3 regions of the Undibacterium sp. TC4M20W genome follow, and region 1 is predicted to be linked to each of the others. Evidence: predicted binding sites of a transcription regulator. Region 1 holds the regulator's gene; each other region holds the start of a gene.
The links. The regulator sigma-54, encoded in region 1, starts transcription at its own class of promoters, with help from an activator protein. The targets are predictions, from matches to a motif close to TGGCANGNAANCTGCTTT.
Positions count from the first base shown of each region.

Region 1 (4,913 bases):
TAGGGTTTCGGGTAGAAATGGATTAAATGATTTAAGGCATATTCTTCAGTGAAAAAATCTTCCAGCAGGGCAGAATCACCTTTGGGTGTGGCCGTGCCCACGTCATAGAAAAAACGAATATCTCCACCCGCGCAAAATGCCTTTTTGCTGCTGCTTTGAATAAACACCGCGCGCACACTCTGATCATCCTGCCAGGTCAGCAAGGTCGTCGTCAGCGCTCTTACCATATCGAGTGACAGCGAGTTCAATGCTTTGGGTCTGTCTAGGGTGATGTAGCCTATATTGTTCTTGACGGAGGTAAGTACAAATTCGCTCATGGTGGTTGACTATGCAGGTAAGGGATGAAGCTGCCATTTTAACTTTGTCGGGCTTGGGCGTCACGGGGTGTATATGTTTATGAGGAAATAGAGTAAGGGCGGCATGATCGTTGCCGTTGCTGTCGGGTTTGACTTTGGGGTTGCAGTTGTTTTTGATTTTCTGCAGTTCCCATGTGTAGCCGCCGTTTGTGCAGTACAGAAAATGGATTAAGAAGAGCCGCTGTCTGAGCGGAGCGAGTTTCGGATCTTCCCATTTTTTGTACTGCACAAACGGGTACCCCGAAGGGGCGGCTACGCCTGGGTCGCCTTTCTTTGAATACTTACTTTGGCGACGCAAAGAAAGTATTTCGGCTGCCGGGCCGAGACCCGGCTTGTGTCCACGAAGGGCAAACGTTTTCATAAAGGTGCGGTATGTAACAAGCGTTGCGGCATACCACGAAAGCCACTGGATTCCAGCTAAAAGCACGCTGGAATGACGTTAACATGTGTACGGATTGTCGCAAGGCAATTCAGTTAATGATTGATGTAAATTGTTAACCTCAAAACCATTAACCCAACAAAAAGGACGCCTTTTAGCGTCCTTGTTTTGGATGTCCGTAACCCTGTTCAGGTAAGGACTGGGGTCTTATGAAGCCGATGCCGGATCAGGTATGTGCTTGATGGCGTCGTGCTGATGGTCTTGCATTTTATCTTTATGCTTGATGACCTGGCGATCAAGTTTATCTACCAGTGCATCGATTGCTGCATACAGATCATGCGCCAGGCTTTCAACGTGAATATCTTTACCGCTGATATGCAAATTGATGTCGGCTTTGTGTCGTTTTTCCTTTTCCCGGAGCTTGTCCACCGTCAGGATGACGGCGATATCAATGACCTGGTCGAAATGCCGCCTGATACGTTCTAGTTTGGTATGTACATATTCACGAATTGCAGGAGTTACTTCGACGTGATGTCCACTGATGGTGAGATTCATACTGTGCTCCTATAGTGATGTTGCTTGCTATAACGATACGCTCTCAGCATTTATTTGCCTTGAGCTAAATCATATATAGCAATTCAAACCGTGATTACAAGGACTGCTTACAAAGATTTACGCAAACTGACTGGGGGGATTTTGAGGGCTTCACGGTATTTGGCAACTGTCCGTCGGGCAATTACCATGCCCTGTTCACCCAGCATGTCTGCAATTTTGCTATCAGAGAGTGGGCTTTTCTGGTCTTCTGCTCCTATCAACTGCTTGATGAGTGCACGTATCGCGGTGGAAGATGCTTCACCCCCTGTTTCCGTCGCGACATGGCTGCCGAAAAAGTACTTCAACTCAAACATGCCATGTGGGGTCAACATGTATTTTTGGGTTGTTACACGCGAGATAGTGCTCTCGTGTAATCCTAGTGTATCAGCAATTTCGCGCAAAACAAGGGGGCGCATTGCAACAGCACCGTGGGTGAAAAAATTGCGTTGCCTTTCGACTATGGCTTGTGCAACGCGCAATATAGTCTCAAAACGTTGCCGCATATTCTTGATCAGCCAGCGGGCTTCCTGCAATTGCGCGCCCATGCCAGCCTCGCCACGGTTTTGCTTCATGATGTTGGCATACATGCTGCTTACCCGCAGCCTGGGCATGACATCCTGATTCAACATGACTTGCCAGCCGTTGCCGGATTTTCTGACGATCACATCGGGTACGACATAGTCCGATTCATCGGCAGCAAAGGCCAGGCCAGGTCGTGGTTTGCACAGGCGGATGATAGTTTGTGCATCGCGCAAATCTTCATCATCGCAATCGAAGATTTTCTTGAGTTTGGTGAAATCTCTTTGGGCAAATAAAGCCAGTTGCGTTTCAACAATTTGCAATGCCAGCCTGCGTGTGACGAAAGCAACTTTTGGCAGACGCCTGATTTGCAAGGCCAGACATTCAGACGGGCTGCGCGCACCGACACCAGCCGGGTCAAAGCTTTGCAACATGTTCAGCGCAAACGCCAGCTCTTCTGGTTCTACGCACAGTTCCAGTGGCAAACTGGCATGTATTTCATCTAATGTTTCGGTCAGGTAACCGTTATTGTCGATCGCATCGATCATCAACTCGACCAGGGCACGGTCACGCGGTTCGCGCAGGTTAAGACGCATCTGTTCCTGCAAGTGCTCACGCAGGGTGATATGGGCTGCACCGAGCTGCGGGCGGCCATCTTCATCATCGCCAGATTTGCTGCCATGCTGTACATCATCAAAGCCCCAGTCTTCTTCGCTGGAAGTGGTGCTGTCATTGCTGATGACGGTTTCTGCATCAGCGGCAGCCGGTTCTGCTGACCTGTCACTGTCTTCTCTTGCTGCCGGTGCTTCCATGCCAGCATCTGCAGAAGTACTGCTGGTATTGATGGCACCGTCAGCCAGCAGGCGTACGGCGTGATCGAGGGGATCATCGACACGTTCCAGCATGGGGTTATCAGTCAGCAGCGTCTCCAGCTCCTGATGCAATTCCAAAGTGGATAACTGCAATAATCGTATTGATTGCTGCAATTGCGGCGTTAAGGCCAGATGTTGTGAGGTACGTAGTTGCAGGCTTTGTTTCATGATGATTCCCGTCACATCCGGAAGTGTTCTCCGAGATAAACGCGACGTACAGATTCATTTTGTATGATGTCGTCAGGCTTGCCGCTGGCAAGTACCGCGCCCTGGTTGATGATATAGGCGTGATCGCAGATGCCCAGGGTTTCGCGTACATTATGATCGGTAATCAGCACGCCTATGCCGCGTTCCTTGAGGAAGCGCACAATGCGTTGAATTTCGATGACGGCGATAGGATCAACACCGGCAAAGGGCTCATCCAGCAAGACAAAGCGTGGGTTGGTCGCCAGTGCGCGGGCAATTTCGACGCGGCGGCGTTCACCGCCTGACAGTGACAGGGCCTGGCTTTCACGTATTTTTTCTATCTGCAAATCTGCCAGCAGGGCATTGAGCCTTTGCTCAATTTTCTTGGCACCGAGATATTTGCCTTCGCTGTCTTTTTGCAATTCGAGTACGGCGCGGATATTGTCTTCTACTGTCAGCTTGCGAAATACCGAAGCTTCCTGTGGCAGGTAAGACAAACCCAGTACGGCACGTTCATGGATAGGTAGTTGCGAAATATTCACGTCATCAATCGTGATATCTCCAGCATCTGAAGGTACCAGGCCAACGATCATGTAAAACGAGGTGGTCTTGCCTGCGCCATTCGGCCCCAGCAAACCCACCACCTCACCGCTTTTCAATAGCAGTGAGACATCGCGCACGACCTGGCGCGCGCCATAGCGCTTTTGCAAGCCCTTGACAAGCAAGGTGCTGCTTGACTGTGCAGTCATCTTATTTAGCCTGTTTTTCTGGTTTTGGTTGCAAGGTGATGGTGATATTGCCTGAGCCATCTACATGCTGGCCACTGGTCGAATTCGTGCCAACAAAAACATCATTCTTGCTGTCATAAGACAGGTACTCACCTTCCTGTTCCTGGGTGACGCGTTTGCCTTCGAGGTAGCGTACCTTGGCCTTGGAAATGAATTTGACGATTTCTGTACTCTGGTTGTATTCAGCACGGTCAGCTTCTCCATCTACCCACAGATCAGGGCCACCATCGCGCTTCTGGCGGAAGGTGACTTTGCGGCCACTGCCACCTGTCAGAACAACAAACTGATCGCCATTCGGGGCTTCGGTCACGACAGCACTCTCAGAAGTGACGGTCAGGGTGCCGCGCACCAGAGACACGCCCTTGGATAATCTGCTGACGCTGGCTTTGCCATCACTGATGCCATAACCGGCTTTGATGATGGTTTCTTTATTACTGTCGGCTTTTTCTGCATTTGCAGAAACACAGGCCAGGCCCAGGCAGGCCAGGCTGATCAAGCGTGTGACGCTAAATGATGTTTTGATCATGTGCATATTCGCTTTCTTGCTTATTTATTCCCGGTTTTGGGAGCTGGTTCACGTTTCTTGAGTTGAATGTAAACCTTGCTCAGCAATTCCAGGCCTTGGGTTGAATTATTGGCAATCATGCCAGTTGCAGTTGAATGCAGTTTGCCGGTCGTAATTGAAACCGGTTTGTCGGTTTTAACGATATCGTCATCCGGCAGGAGCAAAAGATAATCAGACTCCACACGCACGAATTGTGAACTCAGGCCCTCGGGCCTTTCCATGCTGACATTGTCATACAGGTGAACCATGTCATGCTCACGCTTGGGCGTGGTCAGCGATGATTTTTGCGATACAACGGCGAGTTCAGCACGCAGGTGCAGCGGTGGCCTGTCCTTGTCAAAGCTGTTGATCTGCGGATGCTTGATTTCTATATTGTCGGTCCGTGGCAAATGCACCAGGCTGTCACCAGTGATATGGTAATTGGCCTTGCCATTGTTTGACAGCCGGATGAAATTGAATTTCTCGACATAGTAATCAGGCGCTGATCTGGCGGAAGTGCGGTTTTGCTCATCATCGGCATGGCGGCGTATGACTTCCATGACCCAGATCGTGCCCATGGTGATCACGCCCAGCAGGATCACGGCCAGCCAGATGCGGAAGCGGTCTATGGTCATTTGGGGTTTCATGTCAGATATGCTTGTAAAGCCTGTTCAT
Region 1 is NZ_JBMPPI010000001.1:23,973-28,885, reverse strand. Features, by position in the region: gene ACO0LL_RS00135 (enoyl-CoA hydratase/isomerase family protein) at 1-317, opposite strand, end outside; gene hpf (ribosome hibernation-promoting factor, HPF/YfiA family) at 943-1,290, opposite strand; gene ACO0LL_RS00125 (RNA polymerase factor sigma-54) at 1,398-2,888, opposite strand; gene lptB (LPS export ABC transporter ATP-binding protein) at 2,900-3,655, opposite strand; gene ACO0LL_RS00115 (LptA/OstA family protein) at 3,657-4,220, opposite strand; gene lptC (LPS export ABC transporter periplasmic protein LptC) at 4,241-4,885, opposite strand; gene ACO0LL_RS00105 (KdsC family phosphatase) at 4,882-4,913, opposite strand, start outside.

Region 2 (4,913 bases), on a different contig from region 1:
TCAGGTGAATTTGCCCTATGGTCAGCGGGTTGTGACTTTAATTAACAGTCCAGCTAAAGAAACTTGAGGCAAGGCAATAATATTAGTTCTAGAATTGGGTGAATACCTCTAAAACCGCGTACAATGCCGTCCGATGTCTATAATGAAAAAAGTTGATGGCGTTTTTGCGAAATCAACCAAGATGCCGTCAATAACAATGGAGTACATGTCATTTTGAGCACTTTTATCGATACAGTAGTTGATTTTCTGTCCAACGGCATGACCCGTGCGACAGCCTGGCAGGTATTTATCTTCACGATGGTCGTGACGCATATAACGATTGCCAGTGTGACCATATTCCTGCACCGCTGCCAGGCCCACCGCGCCCTGGAGTTGCATGCGATCCCCAGCCATTTCTTCCGCTTTTGGTTGTGGTTGACCACTGGACAGGTGACCAAGGAATGGGCTGCGATTCACCGCAAACATCATGCCAAGTGCGAAACTGAAGAAGATCCGCATAGCCCGGTAACGCGTGGTATCAAAAAAGTCTTGCTCGAAGGCGCAGAACTGTATCGTGCAGAATCCAAGAACCTGGAAACCATGGAAAAGTATGGCCATGGCACACCAGATGACTGGATGGAGCGCAATGTATATACCCGCTTTAGCTGGCAAGGCGTGGCCCTGATGCTGATTATCGACTTCATGCTGTTTGGTGTTGTTGGCGTCACAGTATGGGCTGTACAGATGTTGTGGATACCGGTGACTGCCGCGGGCATCATCAACGGCATTGGTCATTACTGGGGTTATCGCAATTACGATTGCACCGATGCCTCACGCAATATCCTGCCTATCGGTATTTTGATTGGCGGTGAAGAACTGCATAACAATCACCATACATTTGGTACATCTGCAAAATTGTCGTCCAAATGGTATGAGTTCGACATAGGCTGGCTGTATATCCGCAGCATGGAGATCGTTGGTCTGGCCAAGGTCAAGAAAGTCGCTCCTGAACCCAAGTTCAAGGAAATCAAGACCGTCGTCGATCTGGAAACACTGCAAGCCGTGATCACCAACCGTTATGACGTCATGGCCAAATACACCAAGTCCCTGCGCCGCGCCTGGAGCGAAGAAGTCGCCAGCCTGCGTGAAAAAGCCATGTTCGAAGCGCAGATGCTGAAATCGACCAAAAAATTATTGCAGCGTGAACCAACCAAACTTGAAGCACCGCAGCAACAGCAATTGTCTGAAGTACTGGCGCATAGCCTGGCACTGAAAACCATGCATGATATGCGCGTGGAACTGGGCCTGATCTGGGAACGTTCTACCGTCAGCCGTGAGCAACTGGTACAGCAATTGCAGGACTGGTGCGTACGTGCAGAGGCATCTGGTATCCAGACTCTGCGTGAATTCTCCCTGAGGTTACGCACTTACGCCTGATAGCGTCATGTTAAAAAAACGGCACTTCGGTGCCGTTTTGTTTTTCTCCGTCATGAGGAATGAATTTTTTAGGTGATGCTAGCGATTGAACAATGAGTAAAGATTGTTGTGGCTCAATGTAAATCTGGATATGGCCAACAAATTGTTTTCTGATCATATGATTGTTGGTAAAGTGAAGCTATGGTTTTCGCGCTTGTCCTGAATTGTCTGACATTAATGCTAGTTTCCTGATAGCAGAAAAGGTTTTGTATGATTGCCAGTGTCAATATAAAAAGCAGGGTGCTGCTTGTTGATGATGATCAGGTCACTCTCACATTGCTGAGTAAAATTCTTGAGAAAGCGGGATATGAAATTATCCAGGCTCAATGTGGTGAAGATGCCTTGAATGTCATCCTCATGCAGGAACCAGATATTGCCCTGCTTGACATTAACATGCCTGGCATGTCGGGGCTTGATCTGGCTGATCGACTGCGTACGGAGACATCCATACCATTCATGTTTTTGTCCGCCACTTCAGACAGTGATATCGTTAAGCAGGCGGTTGAGTACGGTGCAGTAGGCTATATGGTCAAGCCAGTCGATGTGCTAAATATCGTCCCTACGGTTGAGGCAAGTCTTGCGCGCGCCAATGAAATCAAAAAATTGAAGAAAAATGAGGTCAACCTTACTTCTGCTTTGGCTTCCGGGCGAGAAACCAGCATGGCTGTAGGTTTGTTGGTGGCCAAGTTTCAATCCAACCGGCAAGTTGCTTTCGATGTGTTGCGCAACTATGCCCGCTCTAATCGCAGACCCATTCATGAAGTGGCTGTTGAGCTATTGCAGGCAGAGGAAACGATTAATCAATTTAGAAACTTGTTTAGCGGAAAGTAAATTAAGGTCAGCAGAGATGGTTAAATCTTGTTTCTCTTGATTGCCTGATGGAAATTTTCGTTTATTATTCTGCTCAGGCGTTGCTACTTGAAGTTGTAGCGTCTGCCCCATAACCAATCCCCCGTTATGGGACGTCACATCAAATACCGTCTGTTGTCGCCACTCTACCGCGACATATTGTCGGTTTCACCGGCCCAGAACCGCCGTCTTCCCTAATCGTATAGTTTCTTGTCTTTCGCTGGCGAATTGTCCAGGCGTCAACTCGAATCTTGTTTTGTCCCGCACTTATAAACGCGGGCAGATCGAAAGGAGCAGATATGTTCACCAATATCATCCAGCAGGACACAGCAAATGTGAATTGCCCACACAAAGAATTTCTTTGCTTTGGCCTTGGTGCCGAAGAGTTCGGTATCGATATTCATAAGATACAGGAAATTCGCAATTATGAAATCACAACGACAGTAGCAAATACACCTGATTATTTGAAAGGAGTTATTAATCTCCGCGGGATTATCGTTCCCATCATTGATATGCGTATCAGATTCAAGTTTGGTCAAGCAGTCTATAACGAATTTACCGTCGTCATTATTCTTCATTTAACAGACCGCGTAGTCGGCATCGTTGTTGATAGGGTTGCCGATGTAGTGACCCTGACCAGCGACGATATACGTCAGATTCCGCATCATGACGTCGCAGATGCATCTACTTATTTATTGGGCATAGGTACGGTAGATCAGCGAATGCTGATTTTGATCGACATCGACCATTTACTTGCCAACGAACAGGCATTGCTGACCAGTGCTTTGATTAATTAATCGCTACTGTGACTTATACCGTCTAAAGGAATGAAAATGAACTTCAAGAATATGAAAATTGCTCACAAGCTAGGCCTGAGTTTCAGTGTGATCATCGGCTTGCTGCTTGTCCTCGCCGGTTTGTCATTTGTCCGTGTAACTCAGTTGAGCACTGATATTGACATGATGTCCAATGACCGTTACCCTAAAATCGTGCTGGCCCAGACGATCAAGGATGAGTTGAATGAAGTCGCCAGAAACATGCGCAATATCCTGCTCATGACCGATGCTTCCGCACTAGAAAAAGAATATGCCAACATCGACGAGAGCACGGGCATCATCAACAAATCCATAAACTCGCTGGATAAAGGCATCCGTACCAGTAAGGGCAGGGAATTACTCCTGGTCTCAATTACTGCAAAAGAGAAATTTACTCCTTTACTTAATAGCTTCCTGACTTTGACTCGCAAGGGAGAAAAGGACCATGCATTAGAGCTTTTGTATACTCAGGCGAGGCCCGCACAGAGAGAATTCATGGATTCCATGGAAAAACTCATAGAATTTCAATCTGCACTTATGGCTGCAACGGCGGAAGAAACTGAGCAACAGGCTTCCAGCACAAGACTCATGATTTTGGCACTCGCTACAGTAGCAAGCATCATCAGCATTTTATTGGCTTACTTCTCTTCGCGCAGCATTACCCGTCCATTGGGAGAGGCCGTTGTGATTGCCCGCAAAGTTGCAGATGGTGATTTGAGCAGCCGCATCATAGTGACAAACAAAGATGAAACGGGTCAGTTGTTGCAGGCATTGTTTGACATGAATCAAGGCTTGCTGAGCATTGTCAGTAATGTCCGTACTGGTACAGATACGATAGCAAATGCGTCTGGCGAAATCGCGAACGGCAATCTGGATCTGTCTTCTCGTACAGAACAACAAGCCAGTTCATTAGAAGAAACAGCCGCATCTCTGGAGGAGCTGACATCAACCGTTAAACAGAATTCGGAAAATGCGCGACAAGCTAACCAATTGGCGAAAACTGCTTCTGATACAGCGATTAAAGGCGGGCAAGTTGTATCGGACGTCGTTCTCACCATGGAATCCATCAGTGATGCTTCTAAAAAGATAGTTGATATCATCAGTGTTATTGATGGCATTGCCTTCCAGACCAACATACTTGCACTGAATGCTGCGGTAGAGGCAGCGCGGGCCGGAGAGCAAGGGCGTGGTTTTGCAGTTGTTGCTTCAGAAGTCCGTAATCTGGCTCACCGCTCAGCCAGTGCCGCCAAAGAAATCAAAATATTGATCAATGATACTGTTGGCAAAGTAGATGCCGGTAGCAAACAAGTTTTGCAAGCGGGTGCAACCATGGAAGACATACTGGCCAGGGTCCGCAATGTTACTGACATCATGGAGGAAATCAGTGCAGCAAGTCATGAGCAAGAGCAGGGAATCGGGCAGATCAACCAAGCTGTGACAGAAATGGATACGGTGACTCAGCAAAATGCTGCATTAGTCGAGGAGGCTGCTGCTGCGGCCAGCACCATGCAAGACCAGGCAGCGCACTTGGCCCAACTTGTCAGTGTTTTTAAATTGGACGCTGGTGTGTCCAGTGTATCGACCATCATCAAAAACCAACAGGAATCGAAGAATGTCAGTACTGTTAAGATAAATCGCCTGGATAAGATTGGCAAAACGACTAAAGTACAGGCTGTGACCCCTTCACCCAGGAGACTCTTTGTAGCTGCTGGTATCAAGACAGAGGAGTGGGCAGAATTCTGATCCAATATTCGCATAGACCGAACGACAAAAAGGGGGAATTGTGAAACCTAG
Region 2 is NZ_JBMPPI010000027.1:60,180-65,092, forward strand. Features, by position in the region: gene ACO0LL_RS24105 (mechanosensitive ion channel family protein) at 1-67, shown strand, start outside; gene ACO0LL_RS24110 (DesA family fatty acid desaturase) at 259-1,416, shown strand; gene ACO0LL_RS24115 (ANTAR domain-containing response regulator) at 1,666-2,286, shown strand; gene ACO0LL_RS24120 (chemotaxis protein CheW) at 2,604-3,101, shown strand; gene ACO0LL_RS24125 (methyl-accepting chemotaxis protein) at 3,153-4,862, shown strand; gene ACO0LL_RS24130 (HD domain-containing phosphohydrolase) at 4,903-4,913, shown strand, end outside.
Region 2: ACO0LL_RS24115 (ANTAR domain-containing response regulator) is a predicted target of sigma-54. The motif match lies at 1,548-1,565, and genes of this name have one in related genera.

Region 3 (4,913 bases), on a different contig from region 1:
AAAGAACCCCATCGCATTCGGGTTATAGCTTACCAGCAGGTTTTTAGTTTGCTGATAATGATCCAGCATCATCTTGTGATTCTCGCGTCCTATGCCGGATTGTTTGTAACCACCAAATGCTGCATGCGCTGGATACAGATGGTAGCAATTGGTCCAGACGCGGCCAGCTTCAATGGCGCGGCCAACGCGGAATGCGCGGGAACCGTCGCGTGTCCACAAGCCAGCACCCAAGCCATACAGGGTGTCGTTGGCGATAGCTATCGCGTCTTCTTCATCCTTGAAGGTAGTCACGGACACCACAGGTCCAAAGATTTCTTCCTGGAAGATACGCATCTTGTTGTGACCTTGGAAGATGGTCGGTTTGACGTAGTAACCCTTGGCTAGATCGCCATCCAGCATATTTCTTTCGCCGCCTATCAAGAGCTGGGCGCCTTCCTGTTTGCCTATGTCCAGGTAAGAGAGAATTTTTTCCAGCTGTTCCTGCGAAGCCTGGGCACCTATCATGGTGGTGCTGTCGAGCGGGTTGCCCTGCTTGATGGCGGCGACGCGCTTGATTGCCCTGGCCATGAACTGGTCATAGATGGATTCCTGTATCAACACGCGTGAAGGGCAGGTACAGACTTCACCCTGGTTCAGTGCGAACATGGCAAAGCCTTCCAGGCATTTGTCGAAGAAGGCATCATCTTTTTCCATGACATCGGCAAAGAAGACATTCGGCGATTTTCCACCCAGTTCCAAAGTCACAGGGATCAGGTTTTGCGAAGCATATTGCATGATCAGGCGGCCAGTGCCAGTCTCACCGGTAAAGGCAATCTTGGCGATGCGCTTGCTCGATGCCAGTGGCTTGCCGGCCTCCAGGCCAAAACCATTGACGACATTGAATACGCCAGGCGGTAACAGGTCCTTGATCAAATCAACCAATACCATGATGGAGGCTGGTGTTTGCTCTGCCGGTTTCATGACTATGCAATTGCCTGCGGCCAGTGCTGGGGCCATTTTCCATACTGCCATCAGGATAGGGAAGTTCCATGGAATGATCTGACCGACCACGCCCAGTGGTTCATGAAAATGATAGGCATAAGTCTGGTCATCGATCTGTGAAACCGAGCCTTCCTGCGCACGTATGCAACCGGCAAAATAACGGAAGTGGTCAATCGCCAGCGGGATATCTGCCGCCATGGTTTCGCGTATGGGTTTGCCATTGTCTATAGTCTCTGCAGTCGCCAGCAGACTCAGGTTGGCTTCCATGCGGTCAGCGATCTTGTTGAGAATATTGGCACGGTCGGCTGGTGAAGTTTTGCCCCAGGCCACTTTGGCAGCATGGGCAGCATCAAGTGCCAGCTCCACATCTTCAGCCGTTGAGCGTGCCACTTCACAAAAAGCCTGGCCGATGACAGGACTGATATTCTCGAAATATTCACCCTTGACCGGGGCCACAAATTTACCGCCTATGAAATTATCGTAGCGTTTGGCGAAAGGATTGCTGATGCCGAGTTTGCTGATGTCTGCCATGTTCATGATGGTGGTCTCCGTTGTTTATTAGATGGTGCGCATAAGCTGCGACACGGGGATAACAACGCAAATGGCGTGCCATGATGGGAATGTTTTCCTGACAGAAAAACACAGCAGGTGCAGACTGGAGATAGGAAAGGTACAGAGGGGGATTTACTGCTGATGCTGGTGAAGGATTTGCGGAGAAGAGATAAGTGGAAAATTCATATGTCACATTATTTCGCAACACTGATCAGACTGTCACAATTTGGGACAGTCTGATCAACAAGTTTATTACTTACCCACGCAATTTCGCAAACGCCGCTGCCATCGCATTACCCGAGGGTGCTGGTGCCTGAGCTTGTGAGCGATGTTGATTGAGGCGCTTGGCGTCGTTACGGTCGCCACGCTGTTCAGGCTTGCTGCCTGCTACAGGCGCAGCATCGCTCAGGCGCATGGTCAGCGCGATACGCTGGCGTTTGACATCGACTTCCAGCACTTTCACTTTGACAACCTGGCCAGCTTTAACAACTGTATGCGGGTCCTTGACGAAGGTATTCGACAAGGCAGAGATATGTACCAGACCATCCTGATGCACACCAATATCAACGAAAGCACCAAAGGCGGCAACGTTGGTGACTACGCCTTCCAAAATCATGTCGGGGCGCAAATCCTTGATTTCTTCTACGCCGTCCTTGAAGGTGGCAGTAGTGAATTCAGGACGTGGGTCACGGCCTGGTTTTTCCAGTTCGCCTATGATGTCCGTGATGGTCGGTACACCGAATTTTTCATCGGCGTATTTAGCTGGATTCAGGGATTTCAACAAACCAGAATCACCGATGACGCCCTTCACATCCTTCTTAATATCCGCCAGGATTTTTTCTACCAGCGGATAAGATTCGGGGTGGACTGCGGAAGCATCAAGCGGGTTGCTGCCATTCATGATGCGCAAGAAACCGGCGGCTTGTTCGAATGTCTTGTCACCCAGGCGCGGTACTGCACGCAAGTCTGAACGCGAGTTGAACATGCCCTTGGCATCGCGGAAATTGACGATGCTTTGTGCCACGCTGGACGACAGTCCAGAGACACGCGCCAGCAAAGGTGCAGAAGCCGTATTCACATCGACACCAACCGCATTCACGCAATCTTCAACCACTGCATCGAGTGAGCGCGCCAGTTGTGACTGGCTGACGTCATGCTGGTACTGGCCTACACCTATGGACTTGGGATCGATCTTCACCAGTTCCGCCAACGGGTCTTGCAGGCGGCGTGCAATTGATACTGCACCACGGATGGATACATCCAGGTCAGGCAATTCTTTGGACGCAAATTCAGAGGCAGAATACACCGATGCACCCGCTTCAGAAACCACGATCTTGGTCAGTTTCAGTTCAGGCTTGAGCTTGATCAAATCGCCTGCCAGTTTGTCGGTTTCACGCGATGCCGTGCCATTGCCGATAGAGATCAGCGAGACATTGTGCTTGGCTGCCAGTTGCGCCAATACATGCAGCGAACCATCCCAGTCGTTGCGTGGCTGATGCGGGTAAATTGTGGCGTACTCAACTACCTTGCCTGTGGCATCCACGATCGCTACTTTGACACCGGTGCGCAGGCCAGGATCAAGGCCCATGGTGGCGCGTGGGCCAGCAGGTGCGGCCAGCAGCAGGGCTTTGAGGTTGCGCGCAAAGACATTGATGGCTTCGACTTCTGCGGTTTCGCGCAGCTTGCCCATCAGCTCAGTATCGAGATGCATGAAGACCTTGACGCGCCAGGCCCAGCGCACAGTATCGACCAGCCATTTGTCGGCTGGGCGGTCTTTCTGGCTCACGCCAAAGCGGGCAGCGATGCGGCTTTCGCAAGGGTTCAGCGGTGCATCCCATTTTGGTTTTTCTTCTTCGCTATCCAGACGCAAAGTCACAGTCAGCATTTCTTCGCGACGGCCACGGAACAAAGCCAGGGCACGGTGGGAAGGGATAGTGCCCAGGGTTTCTGAATAGTCGAAATAATCGGCAAATTTTTCACCGGCTTCTTCTTTGCCGGCAACGACCTTGGATTCCACGATGCCATGGTCATTCAGGTATTCACGCAGGGCTTGCAACAGGGTCGCATCTTCGGCAAAGCGTTCCATCAGGATCTGGCGCGCACCATCGAGGGCAGCTTTGGCATCTGCCACACCCGGGTTGTCGCCATTGTCGGTGGTGAAGGCTGGTTTCAGGTAATTCGCAGCTTCGGTATCTGGGTTCAACATCGGGTCGGCCAGCAAGGCATCGGCCAGTGGCAGCAAACCAGCTTCAACAGCGATCTGGGCCTTGGTGCGGCGCTTGGGTTTGTACGGCAGGTACAAGTCTTCGAGACGAGTCTTGTCTTCGGCATGGGTGATGGCATCCAGCAGCACTGGTGTCATCTTGCCCTGTTCTTCTATTGAGGCGATGATGGCGGTGCGGCGGTCTTCCAGTTCGCGCAGATAGCGCAGGCGCTCTTCCAGCAGGCGCAACTGGATGTCATCCAGGCCACCGGTCACTTCTTTACGGTAACGGGCGATAAACGGGACGGTTGCACCTTCGTCCAGCAAGGCAACAGCAGCAGCAACCTGAACCGGCTTGGCAACCAGTTCTACGGCAAGTCTTTGTTCAATCGAAGGCAACATAAATCCAGAATCCAGACATAAAAAAAGCAATCAAGGCGCAGATGATACGCAATTTGTGACTTTGCGCCAGTCTTGACAGCAGGCGCAGACTAGGCTTAGTTCTGCCCAATTTTCATTTCTGCCAGTCACAAATTGAAATCGCGGGCAAGAAAATAACAAAACTGTCCCGTATTCCGGGGCAGTTTACCTCGCTCTTGTCGACTGAGCTTGTTGTTTCAGCAAGCCATAGACCAGATGTCGGCGCTTGCCACATGGGAAGCGGGTGCGGCAGTCGCGATTACCTGTACCGGTCTGGCACCCGTCAGGCCTGTAATGCCATCGGCTGTCAGCACGAAGGCATGTGTTTCATAGGTTCTGGTATTCATGGCAGAGCCAACTATCCAGCCCTTGTCATTGATATCAAGGGCGTTTGCCAGTGTCCAGCCGGCGTCGCGCTGAGACTGGTCGAGGAATTGATTCAAATCGACGGGAGCACTGTCAGGTGTATTCCAGAGCAAAGCATGGAATTGGCCGTTGGCGCTGATCTCTGAACCGACTACCTGATTTTTATTATTGATGGCACTTGCATAACAAAAAGATCCCGCAGTGCTTTGCATGATGGTTTCTTTTTGATTGTTCCACAGTACAGGATGTGCGTACATCTCGTCGTCAAGTATATATCCTACGACCATGCCACTGTCATTGATGCTGTCGGCGGCACCATGATGCGTTGGCGATAAATTGATGATATTGCCATCTTTCCAGATGACAGGATGGGTATAGTCGCTGGGTTCTG
Region 3 is NZ_JBMPPI010000004.1:370,239-375,151, forward strand. Features, by position in the region: gene adh (aldehyde dehydrogenase) at 1-1,518, opposite strand, end outside; gene ACO0LL_RS08035 (Tex family protein) at 1,790-4,138, opposite strand; gene ACO0LL_RS08040 (hypothetical protein) at 4,354-4,913, opposite strand, start outside.
Region 3: adh (aldehyde dehydrogenase) is a predicted target of sigma-54. The motif match lies at 1,576-1,593, and genes of this name have one in related genera.